Regions from separate parts of the Halomonas sp. B23F22_20 genome, predicted to be linked through region 2. Evidence: riboswitches for the same ligand, from Rfam matches in the RefSeq annotation. Region 2 holds a riboswitch; each other region holds the start of a gene.

Evidence for each region. Region 2 has a riboswitch for thiamine pyrophosphate ahead of thiC (phosphomethylpyrimidine synthase ThiC). Riboswitches for the same ligand answer to the same signal wherever they lie in the genome.
Region 1: another riboswitch for thiamine pyrophosphate. It lies ahead of ACGTN6_RS00870 (sodium:solute symporter family protein); the one in region 2 lies ahead of thiC (phosphomethylpyrimidine synthase ThiC).
Region 3: another riboswitch for thiamine pyrophosphate. It lies ahead of ACGTN6_RS00860 (3-oxoacyl-ACP reductase); the one in region 2 lies ahead of thiC (phosphomethylpyrimidine synthase ThiC).

Annotation. Positions count from the first base shown of each region.
Region 1 is NZ_JBIEKH010000001.1:191,879-197,908, reverse strand. It holds gene ACGTN6_RS00895 (YiiD C-terminal domain-containing protein) at 34-537, opposite strand; gene ACGTN6_RS00890 (nitroreductase family protein) at 540-1,100, opposite strand; gene queF (NADPH-dependent 7-cyano-7-deazaguanine reductase QueF) at 1,162-1,998, opposite strand; gene ACGTN6_RS00880 (ABC transporter permease) at 2,002-2,775, opposite strand; gene ACGTN6_RS00875 (ABC transporter ATP-binding protein) at 2,772-3,728, opposite strand; TPP riboswitch at 3,995-4,117, shown strand; gene ACGTN6_RS00870 (sodium:solute symporter family protein) at 4,200-5,642, shown strand; gene ACGTN6_RS00865 (LLM class flavin-dependent oxidoreductase) at 5,721-6,030, opposite strand, start outside.
Region 2 is NZ_JBIEKH010000001.1:27,750-33,883, forward strand. It holds gene thiC (phosphomethylpyrimidine synthase ThiC) at 1-1,710, opposite strand, end outside; TPP riboswitch at 1,788-1,900, opposite strand; gene tenA (thiaminase II) at 2,171-2,839, opposite strand; gene mdoH (glucans biosynthesis glucosyltransferase MdoH) at 3,129-5,042, opposite strand; gene ACGTN6_RS00135 (OpgD/OpgG family glucan biosynthesis protein) at 5,029-6,134, opposite strand, start outside.
Region 3 is NZ_JBIEKH010000001.1:185,400-191,533, reverse strand. It holds gene ACGTN6_RS00865 (LLM class flavin-dependent oxidoreductase) at 1-662, opposite strand, end outside; gene ACGTN6_RS00860 (3-oxoacyl-ACP reductase) at 665-1,441, opposite strand; TPP riboswitch at 1,475-1,568, opposite strand; tRNA gene ACGTN6_RS00855 (tRNA-Gly) at 1,950-2,024, opposite strand; tRNA gene ACGTN6_RS00850 (tRNA-Glu) at 2,050-2,125, opposite strand; tRNA gene ACGTN6_RS00845 (tRNA-Gly) at 2,240-2,314, opposite strand; tRNA gene ACGTN6_RS00840 (tRNA-Glu) at 2,342-2,417, opposite strand; tRNA gene ACGTN6_RS00835 (tRNA-Gly) at 2,441-2,515, opposite strand; tRNA gene ACGTN6_RS00830 (tRNA-Glu) at 2,540-2,615, opposite strand; gene msrB (peptide-methionine (R)-S-oxide reductase MsrB) at 2,783-3,184, shown strand; gene ylqF (ribosome biogenesis GTPase YlqF) at 3,260-4,228, shown strand; gene ACGTN6_RS00815 (pyridoxal phosphate-dependent aminotransferase) at 4,311-5,540, shown strand; gene htpX (protease HtpX) at 5,664-6,134, shown strand, end outside.

The DNA.
Region 1 (6,030 bases), 160 kb from region 2:
CTTTCCGTTCATTCCCTTCCATGGGTCGCCACCCTACCCGGCCGGCAACACCGCGTAGTCGCCGCGCGCCTCGAGACACAGGGTCTCGTCGCACCACAGGCGTTGGACCAAGGCGATACGCCCCTTGCCACCCTGCGACAGGCGTTCAGCGAGCCTTGCCGCACCTTTATCGGCTTCGGGCGTGCAGACCAGCCGGTAGTCGCCGGTGACCGGCGCCAGGAAACGCTGCTCGGCCTTGGCCACTACCACGTCGCGTTGGAAGCCGTGCCGACGCAGCCAGAGCGTCGTCCAGCACCAGCCGAGCAGGGTGGTCTGAGCGGCCAGGGAACCGCCGAAGCCGGTGCCCTTGTCGTTGAGGCTCGGCGAGAGCCCAAGCCGCCACTCGAGGACATCGCCGTCACGCTGCATCGCCTCGATACCGAGATGCCCGACCATGGGTATCGCCTCGCCGAGCCAAGCCAGGAAGGCCGCCGGATCGTCCTCGTCGCCCAGCGATGGCAGCGGCAGTCGGGGATAGGGAATGCCTGGTTCGCGCACGATCAGTCCCAACGCTCGACGAAGGCATCGATGTCATGCTCGGGCACCGGTCGATGGCGCCCCCCAAGTTGGCCAACATAGAGAAAGGCGACCAGCTCGTCGTCCTCGGCCAGGCCGAGCCCCTTGCGCACCGTGGGATCGAAGGCGTACTTGCCGGTCCGCCACATGGCGCCGAGCCCCTGAGCATGGGCGGCCAGCAGCAAACCGTGAGCGGCACAGCCGGCGGAGATAACCTGCTCCACGCGTGGCACCTTGGGCTCATCGGGAACGACCTTGGCAATCACGGCGATGATCATCGGTGCGCGCTTGGGCTTCTTGCGCGCGGCTTCGAGCACGGCGTCCTTGGCGTGCGGATCCTCTCGAAACTCGGCTTCGGCAAACAGTTCACCGAGCCGGTCGAGCCCCTCGCCGGAGAACTCGATGAAGCGCCAAGGCCTTAGCTCCTTGTGGTCCGGAGCCCGCAACGCCGCCCGGTACATCGCCTCGAGCTGTTCAGCGTCAGGCGGCGGCCCCATCAGCTTGCCCATGGAACTGCGTTCGTGAAGCAGCGTCATCGCATCCATCAAGATCTCCTTGCCAGGATTCAAACGAGAAGAGTTCTCGACACTCTATCAAGCCGCGACATCACTGTCTCGACAAACGAAGAGGCGTCGGCGGTCGCTCCCCGGGGGTGCCGCGCCAAGGACTGATGTCGAGCCCGCCGCGTCGCACATAGCGCGCCAATACCAGCAGCCGCTCGGGCCGGGCCCTCTCCATCACGTCCATGAAGATGTGCTCGACGCAGTGCTCGTGAAAATCCTGATGCTGGCGATAGCCAATCAGGTAACGCAGCAGGCCGTCGCGATCGAGGCGCGGCCCTCGGTAGCGGATCATCACGCTGCCCCAGTCGGGCTGGCCGGTGACCGGGCAGTTGGACTTGAGCAGGTGGGAGTACAGCGTCTCCTCGACGATCTCGTTGCCGACGACCAGGTGCTCGGCGCTGGGCGTGTAGTCATCGACCGCGATGTCGCGATCGTCGATGCACTCTCCGGGCAGGCGGCGCGGTGCCAGCTCAGCATCGTCGACACCGAAAAGCTCAACGCTCACGGCAGCGCCGGCCGCGGCGGAGAGGTCGCACTCCATGATCGCCTGGACCTCGTCCCGAGAGGCAAAGCGGGTCTGGTTGAAGCCGTTAAGGTAAAGCTTCCAGGACTTGGACTCGATCAGCCGCGGCGAGTCCGCCGGCAGCCGGAAACGCGCCACGGCGACGATCGGCTTGCCACGCGCATTGAGCCATGAGACCTCGAAGGCGTGCCACTCGTCCTCACCGACGAACGGCAAGGCTCCCTCCTCGATACCCAGCGGCGCGCGGTTGGCGGCGCGGGGAATAGGGTAGAGCAGCCCGGCATCATACTGCTCGGGGTAGGCAGATTCCCGGCCAAGGGGAGCCTCGGCCAGGGTCTCGGGTCGATCGTGTGCCATCGGTTAACTCCTGATGCCCTTGCCATTGTCGAGCATCCACAGGGCGACGCCGAAGAGTACCACGATGAACGCCAGGATGGCGGTGAGCGCCCAGCCTACGGGAATGTCGGAGACGCCCAGAAAGCCGTAACGAAAGACGTTCACCATGTAGAGGATCGGGTTGAGCATCGAGGCGCCCTGCCAGAAGGCCGGCAGCAGCGAGATCGAATAGAACACCCCGCCCAGGTAGGTCAACGGCGTCAGCACGAAGGTCGGCACGATGGAGATGTCGTCGAACTTCTTGCCCAGCAGTGCGTTGATGAAGCCGCCGATGGCGAACAGCGCCGCGGTCAGTACCACCACCACGATGGTCAACAGCGGATGCGCCACCTCGAGCCGAGTGAAGAACAGCGACACCAGGGTCACGATCACGCCGACGCCCAGGCCACGCGCCATCCCACCCAGCACGAAGCCGGACAGGATGACCCAGTTGGGCATCGGCGAAACCATCATCTCCTCCACGCTGCGCTGGAACTTGTTGGAGAAGAAGGAGGACGCCACGTTGGAGTAGCTGTTGGTGATCACCGCCATCATGATCAGCCCGGGAACGATGAAGTCCATGTAGCTGAAGCCATCCATGGCCCCGATGCGCGAACCGATCAGGTTGCCGAAGATGATGAAGTACATGGTCATGGTGATCGACGGCGGCAGCAGGGTCTGCGGCCAGATTCGCGTGAAGCGCTTGATCTCCTTGACCACGAGCGTCCAGAGGGCGATGGCGATCTGGGTGGCGTTCATGCACTGACCTCCTGGTCCGCTTTCCCTGTTTTCTTCCCGTCTTCCACCATGGAGACGAACATCTCCTCGAGTCGGTTGGCTCGGTTACGCATCGACATCACCTCGATGCCCTGCTCGCCCAGCGCATCAAAGACGGCGTTGAGGCGCTGGCCGCGATGCACCATGACCGACAACTGGGCGTCATCCACTTGCCGGACATCGAAGCCCTCGATCGCCGGCAGCGTCTCGAGCGGATGCGCCAGGTCGAGCAGGAAGGTCTCGGTGTCCAGCTCGGCAAGCAGCTCGCGCACGCTGGTGTCACGGATGATCTCGCCGTGATTGATGATGCCCACATGCCGGCACAGGCTCTCGGCCTCCTCCAGGTAGTGGGTGGTAAGGATGATGGTGGTGCCCTCTTGCTCGTTGATGCGGCGCATGTATTCCCACATGCTGCGGCGCAGCTCGATGTCGACACCGGCGGTGGGCTCGTCGAGAATCAGCAGCCTGGGGCGGTGCATCAGGGCACGAGCGATCATCAGCCGGCGCTTCATGCCGCCGGAGAGCATGCGGGCACTCCCGTTGCGCTTGTCCCACAGCCCCAGGTCGCGCAGCAGCTCCTCGGCGCGTGGCAGAGCCTCGCGGCGCGACATGCCGTAGTAGCCGGCCTGGGCCATCACGATGTCGATGACCTTCTCGAACTGGTTAAAGTTGAATTCCTGGGGGACCACACCCAGATGATACTTGGCACGGGCGAAGTCCTTGTCGATGTCGATGCCGAAGATCGAGACTTTGCCGGCGGTCTTCTGCACCAGCGAGCAAACCACCCCCAGGGTGGTGGACTTGCCCGCGCCGTTGGGCCCCAGCAGGGCATAGAAGTCGCCTCTGGCGACGTCGAGGTCGATGCCCTTGAGGGCCTGGAAGCCATTGCCGTAGACCTTGGTCAACCCACGGATGGACAGAGCCGGTTCGGCCATGAAAGATCCCGTCCAGAAAATGAATGTCGCGCCACGCCTGCCCGCAGCAACAGGCGGACAGGCTCGCCATGCAGCACGTGGGGCGCTATGAGATGGGGGCGCCGCGGCGCAATTCAAGCGATGCCCAGGGCCATCCGCGCCTCCGCACGTCCGTCCCCGAAGGTCGCGCCCGCCCATCTTACGCCATTGGCCTGACGATTCGCATGCTAATCGGGTTGGCGTTCGCCGACCCTGTTGACCCCGCGATGCCGGGTCTCTAGGCTTGATCGCATTCCTGGGGGAGTCCTGACGGACTGAGACTCCGTCGCCGCGCCAATGCCATGCGACGACGGTAACCCTTCGAACCTGATCCGGATCATGCCGGCGAAGGGAAGGAAGTGCCTTCTGCCACGCTTCTCACCCAACGCATTCGCGCCCTCTCGCAGCGGCGCTTGGCATCGTGCCGGGCGTTTCCATGCTGGGGAGAACGCAATGCTCGCAACCGCTAATGCCCTCTGGTGGCTCACCGCCTTCGCCGTCCTGTTTGCCGTGCCGGGTATGCTGTATGCCCGTCGTCACCGGGAGAACCTGGAAGACTTCATCATCGCGCGCAACAGCCAGGGCGCAACCGCCACGGTGCTGACATTGATGGCATCGACGATGGGGACCTGGATCCTGTTCGGCCCTGCCCAGGCGGCCACCTGGGGTGGCCTGGCCGCGATTTCCGGCTATGCGCTGGGCTCACTGGCGCCGCGGCTGGTGATGATTCCCCTGGGCAGGCGCCTGCGCGAGCTGTCCCCTCGCGGACACTCGCTCACCGAATTCGTGATGACCCGTTACGGGCGCCCCATGTACGCCTTCACCCTGGCCATCATGCTGTTCTACCTGTTCATCTCCCTGGCCGCGGGGATCACCGCCATCGCCAGGATGGTCGGGCTGCTGGCACCGGTGCCGCTCTGGGTGACGAGTTCGGCGGTGATGGCCGCTACCCTGCTCTACACCCTCTACGGCGGCCTGCGCGCCTCGATCTTCACCGACAAGGTGCAGATGCTGGTGATCATGCCGCTGCTCGGCACGCTGCTGATCTTCGGCTGGCAGGCCGCCGGCGGCGTCGCTCCCACCCTCGACGGCCTCAAGGCCACCGCACCGCAACTACTGGACATCACCGCTCCGGGCGGGCTCGAGGCCGGCCTCACCTTCTTCCTGGCGGTGATGCTGACCGGGCTCTTCTACCAGGGAAACTGGCAGCGCGTGTATGCCGCCCGAAACGACCGCGCCGTGCGCTTGGGCTTCCTGCTCGGTGGCCTGCTGAGCGCGCCGATGATCTTCGTGATGGGCCTGTTCGGGTTGGCATTCGTGGGACTGGGGCTGCCCGGCGACGGTTCGGTCGCGCTGTTCAGCGTGCTGCTGGCCGATATCCCCGACTGGTTCGCCATTGGCTTGATCGTCCTTGGCCTGGCACTGGTCATGAGCAGCGCCGACACTACCATCAGCGCCGCCTCGAGCATGATCGCCGTCGACGGCGGGCGCCTCCTGCCCAAGGCCAGCGGCCACCGGCTGATGCGGCTGTCGCGCTGGCTGATCTGCCTGTTGGCGCTGCCGGTAACCTTCGTGGCCGCCCAGGGCTACAGCGTGCTGTACCTGTTCCTGCAGGCCGACCTGCTGTGCTGCGCGGCCGCTTTCCCGGTGTTCTTCGGGCTCTTCAACCGCCGCTTCGACGGGCGCGCCGCGGTGCTCGCCACCCTTTGTGGCCTGGTCGCCGGCCTGGCGATCTTCCCGGCTCCCGGTGATGCGCTGGACACGCTGATGGAGTCGTTCCTGCTCGCCACCTTCACCCCGGTGGCGACGGGCCTGATACTGCTGGCACTGCTCCCGGCGAAGCCGCGCTTCGACTTCACGATGCTGAGCGCCGGCGCCCGACGCTTCGAAGGATGATGGTCGCCGGTCGACACGCGAACGCCCCGCGACGGGGCGCTCTTCATGCGCAAGTCAACGGCCCAGCGCCGGAAATCTCTAGGCGTGCAGGTTCGCCGGCCGCTCGAGGCCGAGATGGCCGCGCAGCGTGGCCGATTCGTACTCCTCGCGGAACAGTCCGCGGCGCTGCAGCTCCGGCACCACGTGATCCACGAAATCCTCGATTCCGGACGGCAGTGACGGTGGCATCAGGTTGAAGCCATCCGCGCCGCGCCCGCGGAACCAGCGCTCCATCTCATCGGCGATGCTCTCCGGGGTGCCGATCATGGTGCAATGGCCGCCACCGGCGGCGAGCCGCCCCAGCAGCTCGCGCAGGGTAGGCCTTTCGCTCGCGATAATGCGCAGGATG
Region 2 (6,134 bases):
GGAGTCCTTGGGCAGGGTCTCGTCGTGGTACTCGCGGGCGGTGTCCGGATCGAGCCCGAGGTTGAACTGGTCCTCCCAGCGGAACTCGAAGCGTGCCTTGGACAGGGCGTTGTCGCGACGCTGGGCGGCCGGGTGGCCCTTGGCGAGGTCGGCGGCGTGGGCGGCGATCTTGTAGGTGATGATGCCGGTCTTGACGTCGTCCTTGTTGGGCAGGCCCAGGTGCTCCTTGGGCGTGACGTAGCAGAGCATGGCGCAGCCGTACCAGCCGATCATCGCCGCGCCGATGCCGGAGGTAATGTGGTCGTAGCCCGGTGCGATGTCGGTGGTCAGCGGCCCCAGAGTGTAGAAGGGTGCCTCGTCGCACTCGGCAAGCTGCTTGTCCATGTTCTCCTTGATCAGGTGCATGGGCACGTGGCCGGGGCCCTCGATCATCACCTGGACGTCGTGCTTCCAGGCGATGCGGGTCAGCTCGCCGAGGGTCTCGAGCTCGGCGAACTGGGCCTCGTCGTTGGCGTCGGCCACCGAGCCCGGGCGCAGGCCGTCGCCCAGCGAGAAGGCCACGTCGTAGCGCTTGCAGATCTCGCAGATCTCCTCGAAGTGCTCGTAGAGGAAGCTCTCGCGGTGGTGGTAGAGGCACCACTTGGCCATGATCGAGCCGCCGCGGGAGACGATGCCGGTGGTGCGCCTGGCGGTCAGCGGCACGTAGCGCAGCAACACGCCGGCATGGATGGTGAAGTAGTCGACGCCCTGCTCGGCCTGTTCGATCAGGGTGTCGCGGAACACTTCCCAGGTCAGGTCCTCGGCCACGCCGTTGACCTTCTCCAGCGCCTGATAGATGGGCACGGTGCCGATCGGCACCGGGGCGTTGCGGATGATCCACTCGCGGGTCTCGTGGATGTTGGCCCCGGTGGAAAGATCCATGATGGTGTCCGAGCCCCAGCGGATGCCCCAGGTCATCTTGTCGACCTCGTCCTCGATGGAGGAGGTCACCGCCGAGTTGCCCAGGTTGCCGTTGATCTTCACCAGGAAGTTGCGCCCGATGATCATCGGCTCGGACTCCGGGTGGTTGATGTTGCAGGGGATGATGGCACGGCCGGCGGCGACCTCGTCGCGCACGAACTCCGGGGTGATTTCTTCGGGCAGGCGGGCGCCGAAGCTCTCGCCCGGGTGCTGGTGGCCGAGGATGCGCTCGACTTCCTCGGTCCCGAGGGCTTGCCTGCGTTGATTCTCGCGGATGGCGATGAACTCCATCTCGGGGGTGATGATGCCCTGGCGCGCATAGTGCAGCTGGGTGACGTTCCGGCCTTCCTTGGCGCGCCGCGGCGTGCGCGTCAGGTCGAAACGCAGCGGGGCGAGCATCGGATCGTTGGCCCGGCGGCGGCCGTACTCGGAGGTCGGGCCGTCGAGGAACTCGGTGTCGTCGCGGGCCTCTATCCAGCCTCGGCGCAGTTCCGGCAGGCCGCGGCGCAGGTCGATGTCGGCCTCGGGGTCGGTGTAGGGGCCTGAGGTGTCATAGACCAGCAGCGGCGGGTTCTGCTCATCCGGGCCCACGCCTGAGGTGCGGGTCGGCGAGAGGCTGATCTCGCGGAAGGGCACGCGAATATCGGGGCGCGAGCCCTCGACATAGATCTTGCGCGAGCCCGGCAGGGCCTGGACGGCGGCGGCGTCGACGCGGGCGCTCTCGGCGAGGAAATGATCGGTCTTTGCCATCGGTCGGTCTCCCTTTGCTTGGGTAGTGTTATCAGGGAGGACAGCTGGGGAGGACATTGGCCGCAGGCACCGAGCCCGGCGGCGTGTCGCTTGATCCCTACGCTGGTCCTAGCCAGTTCAGGTTCAACGGGACCCATGCTCGAGTGCTGCATGATCTCAGCCGTCTTCAACGGCACCCCGTCAAGCGTGGTGGTGCCCGCCGCGATGGCGGGCCGTGTCATCATCTTTTATCTGGTGCATGTGGCCCGGGGCTGATCCGGCGACAGGTCTACGAGGGGGCGCTGTGAATACCTCCCTGTACGCTACCGACGCCCTGCTGCGCTCTCGCGTCCTGCTCCGCTTGCAGGGCCGGTGCTGGCCATCCTTGGCCAGCCCGTTCGGAGCAGTGCTCCTCACCCCTGGCGTAGGACCCCCTCTACGACCCGTCCCCGGCGCCCCTGATTCAGCCGGCAGGTATCTCTCAGTCCGCGCGATCCAGCCCCATCTGCCAGAAATCGATCTCCAGCCGGGTCGCGTCGCGGAACAGCCGTGCCAGTTGCTCGAAGCGCGCCGGCGTCACCTCGGCAAGCCTCGCGTCCAGCCAGGCGATCTCGGCGCGCATGGCGGCCTGGAACTCCTCGCTCTGGTACATGGCGATCCAGGGCTCATAGGGGTTGGCGTCGCCGCGCACGGTGAACGGCTGGGCCTGAAGCCAGTTCGCGATCTCGCCATAGCCGACCAGGCAGGGCGCGAGCGCCACCCGCAGGTCGAGCAGGTCGCCGCGGCTGCCGGCATCGAGCACGTAGCGGGTGTAGGCCAGGGTGGCACGGGCTTCGGGCAGGGCTGCCAGGTCGTCTTCGGTGATGCCCCAGTCGCGGCAGAAGCCGCGGTGCAGGTCCAGTTCGACGTCGAGAATGGTCTTCAGGCCGTCGAAGGCCTGGTTCAATTCGGTCAGGTCGCGGCTCTTGTAGGCGGCCAGGGCGTAGGCACGGGCGAAGTGGATCAGGAACAGGTAGTCCTGCTGCAGGTAGTGGCGGAAGGCGTCGCCCTCGAGTGTACCGGCGCCGAGGGTGCGCACGAAGTCATGCTCGATATAGGCGCGCCAGTCGTCCTGGCAGGCGGCGGTGAGATCTCTGAAGCGGTAGCCCATCTTGCCTCCGTTGCGATCGGGATCCGGAGGGTGGGCACAGGGGAATAGGGAGGCAGGGCCGGCGAGAACATCGAGGAGGTGCCGGTCCCTCCGCCTGATTCCCTACGCCGGTTCACGTGCGGCCGTGCCGCACCCACCCGGATCAGGTTCCACGGGACCAGCGCTTGGGCTCTCGGACTCTTGCGAGTTCCTTCTCAGTGAGCCTGCGCCATCTCAGCCGGTTCCACCGGCACCCCGTCAAGCGAGTCGAGCCAGTCTAGCAGGTTGGTCGCGGACGAACACCCCCGGGTCATTCCCCGAGGGTGGGCCGCCTCTCGGTGACCGGCGGCCGGGCCCAGTCCCGGGTGAAGGATTGGGTCGGCATGTCGCAGGGCCGCTCGTTCGGTGTTGGCGAGGGCTCGAGGCCGTCCTCGACCACCGGCGGCGGAGTCTCGTCGCGCAGCACCGGCGGCGGTGCCGTCTCGCTGGGTACCAGCAGCAGGCCGCGTCGGCGTAGCCCGCGGCCTAGGGACAGGCTGCTGCTCCATCGCACTAGCGGGGCGGCCAGCATCAGGCCGAGCCATACCGGGGTCAGCCACCAGAAGAAGGTCGGTGTGTACCACCAGGTAATGCCGGCCCACAGGGCGCCGGCCAGGGTGCCCGGCCAGGTATGGCGCAGGGCCTCGCGCCAGGGCAGGGCGCGCCCCTCGCGGGACTGGGGATCCCAGGCCACGGTGCGGCCGCCGAGCACCTCGATCACGAAGCGGCTGTGAAAGACCATCATCAGCGGCGCGATCAACATCGCGAACAGGGCCTCCAGCACGGCGCTGGCCACCAGTCGGGCGCGTCCGCCGTGCTGGGCCGGGTTGCGTCGCAGGGCCAGGCAGACGCCCAATACCTTGGGCATCAGCAGCATCGCCAGGGTACCGCCGAGCAGCGGCATGATCAGGTTGGGCGGGGCGATCGGCCAGTCGGGGAACAGCTGGGCATTGGAGGTGAAGAAGTTGGGTTCGATCAGCGCGCGCATCAGGGCGTCGATGGTGCTGACCACCAGGATCGCCAGCCAGATCAGCGACGACAGGTAGGCCAGGGCGCCGCACAGGAAGTGCACGCGGCTGAGCATGTGCAGGCCGCGCCCTCCCAGCAGGCGCAGGTGCTGCAGGTTGCCCTGGACCCAGCGGCGGTCGCGCTTGGCATAGTCGAGCAGATGGCTCGGCATCTCCTCGAAGCTGCCGCCGAGGTCGGTACGCATGCGCACCTCCCAGCCGGCACGTCGCAGCAGGGCTGCCTCGACGAAGTCGTGGCTGAGGATGTCACCGCCCAGCGGGGGGCGGCCGGGCAGCTCGGGCAGGCCCGCATGCCGGGTGAAGGCCTCGACGCGCAGGATAGCGTTGTGACCGAAGTAGTTGGCGGCGTCGGACTGCCAGAAGCTCAGCCCGGTCGCCAGCATCGGCGAGTAGACCGCCGCCGCGAACTGGTTGGCGCGGCCGAACAGGCTGTCCTGACGGATCGGGATCGGTACCGTCTGCAGCAGGCCGAGCCGTGGGTTGGCCTCCATCTCCGTGATCAGTTCCTGCACGGTACTGCCGCTCATCACGCTGTCGGCATCCAGCACCAGCATGAAGTCGTAGTGGCGCCCCCAACGTCGACAGAAATCGCCGAGATTGCCGGCCTTGCGCCCGGCGTTGCTGTCGCGATGCCGGTAGTGGAGCCGGCAGTGATCGGCCAGCCGCTGCTGCAGGGTCGCCAGGACGGCTTTTTCGCGGGCCACGATGGCGGCATCGGTACTGTCGCTGAGCACGAAGACCTCGATGTGGCGATCGGGGGTGATCGGCGGCAGGTCACGGCAGGTCGCCTCGAGGCCGGCGGCGACCCGCTCGACGTCCTCGTTGTGGATCGGCATGACCAGGGCGGTACGCGAGTGGGCATCGTCGGGGCGTCGTGGCGACGATGCCCGAGCCAGGCTCAGCGGGTCGCGGCCGGCGAGCGTCAGCGTGAAGCCGATCACGCCGCTCCAGAAGGCGATGACGATCCAGCCGAAGGTGACGCCGAACAGCGCCAGGATGGCGAGTTCCAGGGGCGTCAGGCCACCGACGTGGAGGATGCGGAACATCGTCCACATGCCCAGCCCGGTGGTGGCGGCGACCAGCAGGGCGAAGCCCCATCGGCGAGTGCGACGCCAGGGGACATGGGCCATACCGGCCACGGAATCAGCGGCGCTCATCGGGGTACCAGACATAGTTCCAGGTTTCGGTCAGCGGTTCGCCATGCAGCGTCAGGGCCAGGCGCATGTCGGCCGGGGCGTCGTCTTGCGGGGCAAGGCGGAAGTCGGCGCGCCAGGTGTCGCCATCGGGCAGGCGCTGGACGCGCGGCTCGAGGATCTCGCCGCTGGAGGTGGTCAGCCGCGCCTCTACCGGCTGGTCGACATCGAGCCCCTGGAGGCTGGGGCCCTGGAAGTCGACGATGAAATGGCGCCGGCTGGCCGGAGGCGGGTCGCTCTGCCCAGGAATCGCCCCCCATCCCTGCCGGGTGCGGATCACGTGGGCCAGGCGCTGGTCGGGCGGAGTGGCGCCGAAGGTGCGCAAGCGATAGCGGAAGGTGCGCGATTCACCTGCCGCCAGGGGCTGCTCGGGGATCCAGTAGGCGGTGATGTTGTCGTTGGCCTCGCTGTCGGAGGGGATCTCGACCAGCTCGACGTGTCCCTTGCCCCAATCATCCAGGGGCGTGACCCACTCGCTGGGGCGTTGCTCGTAGCGGGCCTCGGCGTCCAGGTAACCGTCGAAATGGCGCGGTCGTTGAACCAGCCCGAAGCCCTGCGGCGAGGCGTCCTGAAAACTCGACAGGTGTAGCTTCTCGGGATTGCTCAGCGGGCGCCAGACACGCTCGCCGCTGCCGGTGTGAAGCGCCAGGCCGCTGGAGTCGTGGACCCGCAGCCGGTAGTCGTCCGCCGGGTAGCCGGCGATGCCACCATGCATGAACATGCTGGTCAGCGGGGCGATGCCCAGCTTGGCAATGTCCTCGCGGGCGAACAGTCGCGCCTCGGTATCGACCACGGTCTGGCTCCCCGGGGCGATGTCGAAGCGATAGGCGCCGGTGACGGAGGGGCTGTCGAGCAGGGCGTAGACGGTCATGCGAGTGTCGTCGGGGCCGGGTTCGACCAGCCAGAACTCCCGGAAGGCCGGGAATTCCTCGCCGCGGGGCTCGGCGGTGTCGATGGCCAGGCCGCGGCTCGAGAGCCCGTAGCCCTGTCCTCGGCCGACCATCCGGAAGTAGGACGCGCCGAGGAACACCATGAACTCGTCGTGATAGTCGCCGC
Region 3 (6,134 bases), 160 kb from region 2:
GACGAGGAGCCGGCTTGCACCAGCAGCGGATGCCCCTGGGGCGGTCGCGGCAGGTTCAGAGGCCCGTCCACCAGGAAGTGCTCGCCGTGATGATGAATCTTGCGCACCTTGTGCGGATCGGCGTAGCGGCCCTGCCGATCGCGTTCGATGGCGTCGTCGGACCAGCTGTCCCAGAGCGCCAGTACGGTCTCGACGAATTCCTCGGCACGGGCATAGCGCTCAGCGTGGTCGGGCATCGCCGGATAGCCATGATTGCGCGCCTCGCCGTCGAACATCGAGGTCACCACGTTCCAGCCCACGCGCCCGCCGGAGATGTGATCCAGCGACCCCACCAGCCTGGCCGCGTGAAACGGTGTGTAGAAGGTACTCGAGATCGTGCTGATCAGGCCGATTCGCCGGGTCGCCCGACTCATGGCGGAGAGCGCGGTCAGCGGTTCGAGGTGCCAGTGAAAGCCGTCCTCCACGCTGCCGGCGCTCATGCCGTCGGCGAAGAACACCGCATCCAGCTTGCCGCGCTCGGCAGTGCGCGCCAGCGACTCGTAATAGGCGATGTCGCCGAGCCGCTCGGCGCAGGAGTCGGGATGCCGCCAGGCCGCGCGATGGTGGCCGCAGCCCATGACGAACAGGTTGATGTGCAGGGTCTCGTCGGAACTGCGCGGCATCATCATCCTTTCACCAGCCCGCCGTCGACGATCAGGTTCTGGCCGGTGACCGCCCTCGCCCAGGGCGAGGCGAAGAACAGGGCCGCGTCGGCGAATTCCTCCGGCGTGGTCACCCGGCGCAACGGCGTGTTCTGCGCGATCAGCTCGAAGACCGCTTCCGGGGTCGCGCTCGACGCGTCGGTGGTGCGCAGGAGCCCGCCGGAGATCATGTTCACGGTGATGTTATCGGGCCCCAGGTCATGGGACAGCGTGCGGGTCAAAGAGAGGAGCGCGGCCTTGCCGGCGGTATAGTCGTGATAGGGCACCACGGGGTTCTGGAACAGATTGGTGCCGATATTGAGGATACGGCCGCCACCGCGTTCGCGCATGCCGTCAAGCGCCGAGCGGGTGGTATTCAGCGCCCCGCGGTTGATGCCCTCGATCTGCTGGTTGAGGTGCGCCCAGTCCAGCGCGTCGGCGTGGGGACGCGCATCGCCATTGAAGGTGAACTCGGGCAGCGCGTTGTTCACCACGGTGGTGATCGGCGCGCCGAAGTGGCGACGGGCCCGCTCGAACAGCGCGGTGACCGCACCGGCTTCCCGCACGTCCGCCTGCACGGCCAGGGCCCGCTGCGGCGTCTCCTTCACCAATGTCTCGGCGGCCTCGCGACTCTGGAAGTAGTTGATCACCACCCGGGCGCCCTGGGCGAGGAACGCACGGCTCAAGTGCGCACCGAGGCCACGGGCACCGCCGGTAATGAGCACCACCTGTTCAGCGATCGGAAGGGGAGAATCGGCCATGGGAACTCCTTGGTACGCGGCAAAGGGCGCCGCGCTGGAGCCGGCCGACATCCCTTCGCCAGTGTGAACTGGATCAGGTTCAACGGGTATCATCTCAGCGGCGTCTGCCGCACCCCGTGTCTTGGTCGACCATAGCGCATTCACGTACGCAAGAACAGTCGGCCTCGCTTGGCGGCATCGACGGACGGAAGTGAAAGAACAGGGTAAGGGGTAAGGGGTAAGGGGTAAGGGGTAAGGGGTAAGGCAGACTAAAGCGAGAAAAACGACCCATCAGATCGGCATGCCGGATCGTGATCCGCGCCTGGATCGAGTGGGGAGGGATCGTAAGAATCTTGACATGGAGCGGGAAACGAGATTCGATCGGACCGGCGCCCCGGCTCGCGGCGTGAGCCTTGGCCAGACCGATTGAGGCACTGGAATTGAATGGAGCGGGAAACGAGATTCGACTGGGCCGGCACACCGGGTCGTGACCCGAGCCTTGGCCTACCGGATATTGCTACGTAGAAAATGGAGCGGGAAACGAGATTCGAACTCGCGACCCTCGCCTTGGCAAGGCGATGCTCTACCACTGAGCTATTCCCGCTCTACAGGAAGGAGACGATGCGAAGTGGCGTCCCATAGGGGGTTCGAACCCCTGTTACCGCCGTGAAAGGGCGGTGTCCTAGGCCACTAGACGAATGGGACGCAATCATTGCCCTAATGGACAAATGGAGCGGAAAACGAGATTCGACCGGGCTGGCGCTCCAGCTCGCGACCCTCGACCGCCTGACTTCCTAATCCAATTTCCCGAGGGAAGATTGGAGCGGGAAACGAGATTCGAACTCGCGACCCTCGCCTTGGCAAGGCGATGCTCTACCACTGAGCTATTCCCGCAGGTCTCGCATTGTCAAACATCGGAAGTGGCGTCCCATAGGGGGTTCGAACCCCTGTTACCGCCGTGAAAGGGCGGTGTCCTAGACCACTAGACGAATGGGACGCATCATTGCCCAAATGGACAAATGGAGCGGGAAACGAGATTCGAACTCGCGACCCTCGCCTTGGCAAGGCGATGCTCTACCACTGAGCTATTCCCGCACTCCGATATCTCATCGAGAAGAGTGGCGTCCCATAGGGGGTTCGAACCCCTGTTACCGCCGTGAAAGGGCGGTGTCCTGGACCACTAGACGAATGGGACGCTGTGTCTCGCCTCGTCGAGATGGCGCGTATATTACTGAGCCCCCTGGAAACTGTCAAGCACGGGGTGCTGCGCGACCTCAGCGTTGGTAGCCGAGGTGGAAAAAAACCGCCCTTCGGATGTCACAATGAGGTGCAGGCGCCCGCGACGCGATAAGGAGAAAGTCCATGCGCAAGAAGATAGAGAAGAGCGATGCCGAATGGCGTGAACAGCTCACTCCCGAGCAATATCACGTCACTCGGGAGAAAGGCACCGAACGCCCCTTCTCCGGAGACCACGGAGTCACCGACGAGCACGGCATCTATCACTGCGTGTGTTGTCACGCCCCGCTGTTCGAGAACGAGCACAAGTTCGACGCCGGCTGCGGCTGGCCGAGCTTCGACCGTCCGCTTGCCTCCGGCTGCGTTGAGCAGCATGCCGATTCGAGCCACGGCATGCAGCGCACCGAAGTAATCTGCGCCCGCTGCGATGCCCACCTCGGCCATGTCTTCCCGGACGGCCCGGCCGAGACCACCGGCCAACGCTACTGCATCAACTCGGTCGCCATCGACTTTCATCCCGGGGAATAGTCGAGCCCCGTCCTGAGGCGGCCGGCCATCTGCTATGATGGTCGGCCGTTTCATTTGGCAAGCAGGAGAGATGTGATGCTCGGCTGGTACCCGGGACACATGAACAAGGCACGTCGCCAGATCCTCGAGGCACTGCCGGAGATCGACGTGGTCATCGAGGTGCTCGATGCCCGTCTGCCCTACTCCAGCGCCAACCCCATGCTGGCGGAGCTCACCCGACACAAGCCGGTGCTCAAGATTCTCTCCCGGGCCGATCTGGCCGACCCGGCCCGCACCAAGGAGTGGACGTCTCACTTCGACGCCCAGGCCGACACCCGGGCGCTGGCGGTGACCACCACCCAGGCTCGCGAACTCAAGCGGATCCCCAAGCTGTGCCACGAGCTGGCCGGCCAGGTACGCGCCGACCGCGACGTACGGGTGATGATCATGGGCATTCCCAACGTCGGCAAGTCGACGCTGATCAACGGCCTGGCCGGACGCACCATCGCCAAGACCGGCAATGAGCCGGCGGTCACCAAGCGCCAGCAGAAGGTGCGCATCGGCGGGCAGGTGGCGCTGATCGACACCCCCGGAGTGCTATGGCCCAAGATCGAGGATCAGGCCAGCGCCTATCGCCTGGCCGCCAGCGGCGCCATTCGCGATACCGCCATCGACTACGTCGATGTCGCGGTGGTCGCCGCCGCCGAGCTGGCCAGGCGCTACCCCGAGGCACTCTCTTCGCGCTACAAGCTCAAGGAACTGCCCGCCTATCAGCCCAACCCGGATGCCGACCGGGTCGATGCCGACGGCGACGACCGCCTCGACCTGCTGGCGCTGGCCGGCTACGACGGCCATGCCATCCTGAGCACCATCGCCGGCAAGCGCGGCGGCCTGCGCCCGGGCGGCGAGGTCGATCTTCATCGCGGCGCCGAGGTGTTGCTGCACGAGTTGCGCGACGGCAAGCTCGGCCGGCTGACCCTCGAGACCCCCGCCGACATCCCGGCGGAGCCTCCCGAAGAGGATGCCAACGCCTCTGCGAGAGTCGACGACGAAGCGGCCAGCTGAACAACGCCCACACAGAGTTTCTCTCAGCCCAAAGACGCTATCCCCGCCGCCCCGCGGCCCTGGACCTCACTGGACACGACCCATGGACACTGCCCCGCTCAGGAAATCGCACAAGCTCGACAATGTCTGCTATGACATTCGCGGCCCGGTGCTCGACCACGCCAAGCGCCTGGAAGAGGAAGGCCAGCGCATCCTCAAGCTGAATATCGGCAATCCCGCGCCGTTCGGCTTCGAGGCGCCGGAGGAAATCCTCCAGGACGTGATGCGCAACCTGCCCACTGCCCAGGGCTATTGTGATTCCAAGGGGCTGTATTCGGCGCGCAAGGCGATCATGCAGGAGTGTCAGCGCAAGGGCATTCCCGGCGTGGGCATCGAGGACATCTTCATCGGCAATGGCGTATCCGAGCTGATCACGATCGCCCTGCAGTCATTGCTCAACGACGGCGATGAGGTGCTGATTCCGGCGCCGGACTATCCGCTGTGGACCGCCGCGACCAATCTCTCGGGCGGGCGCGCCGTGCACTACCTGTGCGACGAGCAGGCCGACTGGGCACCGGACCTCGACGACGTCCGCGAGAAGGTCACCGGGCACACCCGAGCCATCGTCATCATCAACCCCAACAACCCCACCGGCGCCGTCTATCCGCCGGAGGTGGTTCGCGAGCTGCTGGAGATCGCCCGCGAGCACGATTTGGTGGTGTTCTCCGACGAGATCTACGACAAGATCCTCTACGATGACACCGAGCACGTGGCCACCGGCGCGCTGGCAGGCGACGACCAACTGGTGGTGACCATGAACGGGCTGTCGAAGAGCTACCGCTGTGCGGGCTTTCGCAGTGGCTGGATGACGCTCTCCGGCGGCATCGCCAAGCAACACGCCCAGGACTACATCCAGGGCCTCAACATGCTGGCATCGATGCGTCTGTGCGCCAACGTCCCGGCCCAGCACGCCATCCAGACCGCGCTGGGCGGTTATCAGTCGATCAATGACCTGGTATTGCCGGGTGGGCGGCTGCTCGCCCAGCGCGATATCACCTTTGAGAAGTTGAACGCCATTCCAGGCGTGTCCTGCACCAAGGCCAAGGGGGCGCTGTACGCCTTCCCGCGCCTCGATCCCAATGTATACAACATCCGGGACGATCAGCAGTTAGTGCTCGATCTGCTGCTGCAGGAGAAGATCCTGCTGGTTCAAGGCACGGCTTTCAACTGGCCGCAGCCGGACCACGTGCGCATCGTCACCCTGCCCTGGGCCGATCAGCTCGACGATGCCCTGGATCGCTTCGCACGCTTCCTGTCGCGCTATCGCCAATGAACAATCGGCAGCGTCGGACTTGAAACCCTCGTCCAAAGGCCGTATCTAAGCAAATGCTTCTACTCGCCGCATCCACACCGGATGCGGCGCCCGCGTGACAACCCTGACGGGAGAGCTCCGGCAATGATGAGAATCCTGCTGTTCCTGGGCACCAACCTGGCGGTGATCCTGGTGGCCAGCATCACCTTGCGCCTGCTTGGCGTCGAACCCTACCTGACCGCGCAAGGCATCAACTTCAATGCCCTGCTGATCTTCTGCTTCATCTTCGGCATGGCCGGCTCCATGGTATCGCTGTTCATCTCCAAGTGGATGGCCAAGCGAACCACCGGCACGGTCATCATCGAGCAACCCTCCAACAGCACCGAACAGTGGCTGCTCGACACCGTCGGCGAACTGGCCCGAGATGCCGGCATCAAGATGCCGGAGGTAGGCATCTTTCCCGCCCAGCAGTCAAACGCCTTCGCCACCGGCTGGAACAAGAACGACGCCCTGGTAGCGGTCTCGGCCGGCCTACTCAACCGCATGAGGCCCGAAGAGATCCGTGCCGTCCTGGCCCACGAGATCGGCCACGTGGCCAACGGCGACATGGTCACC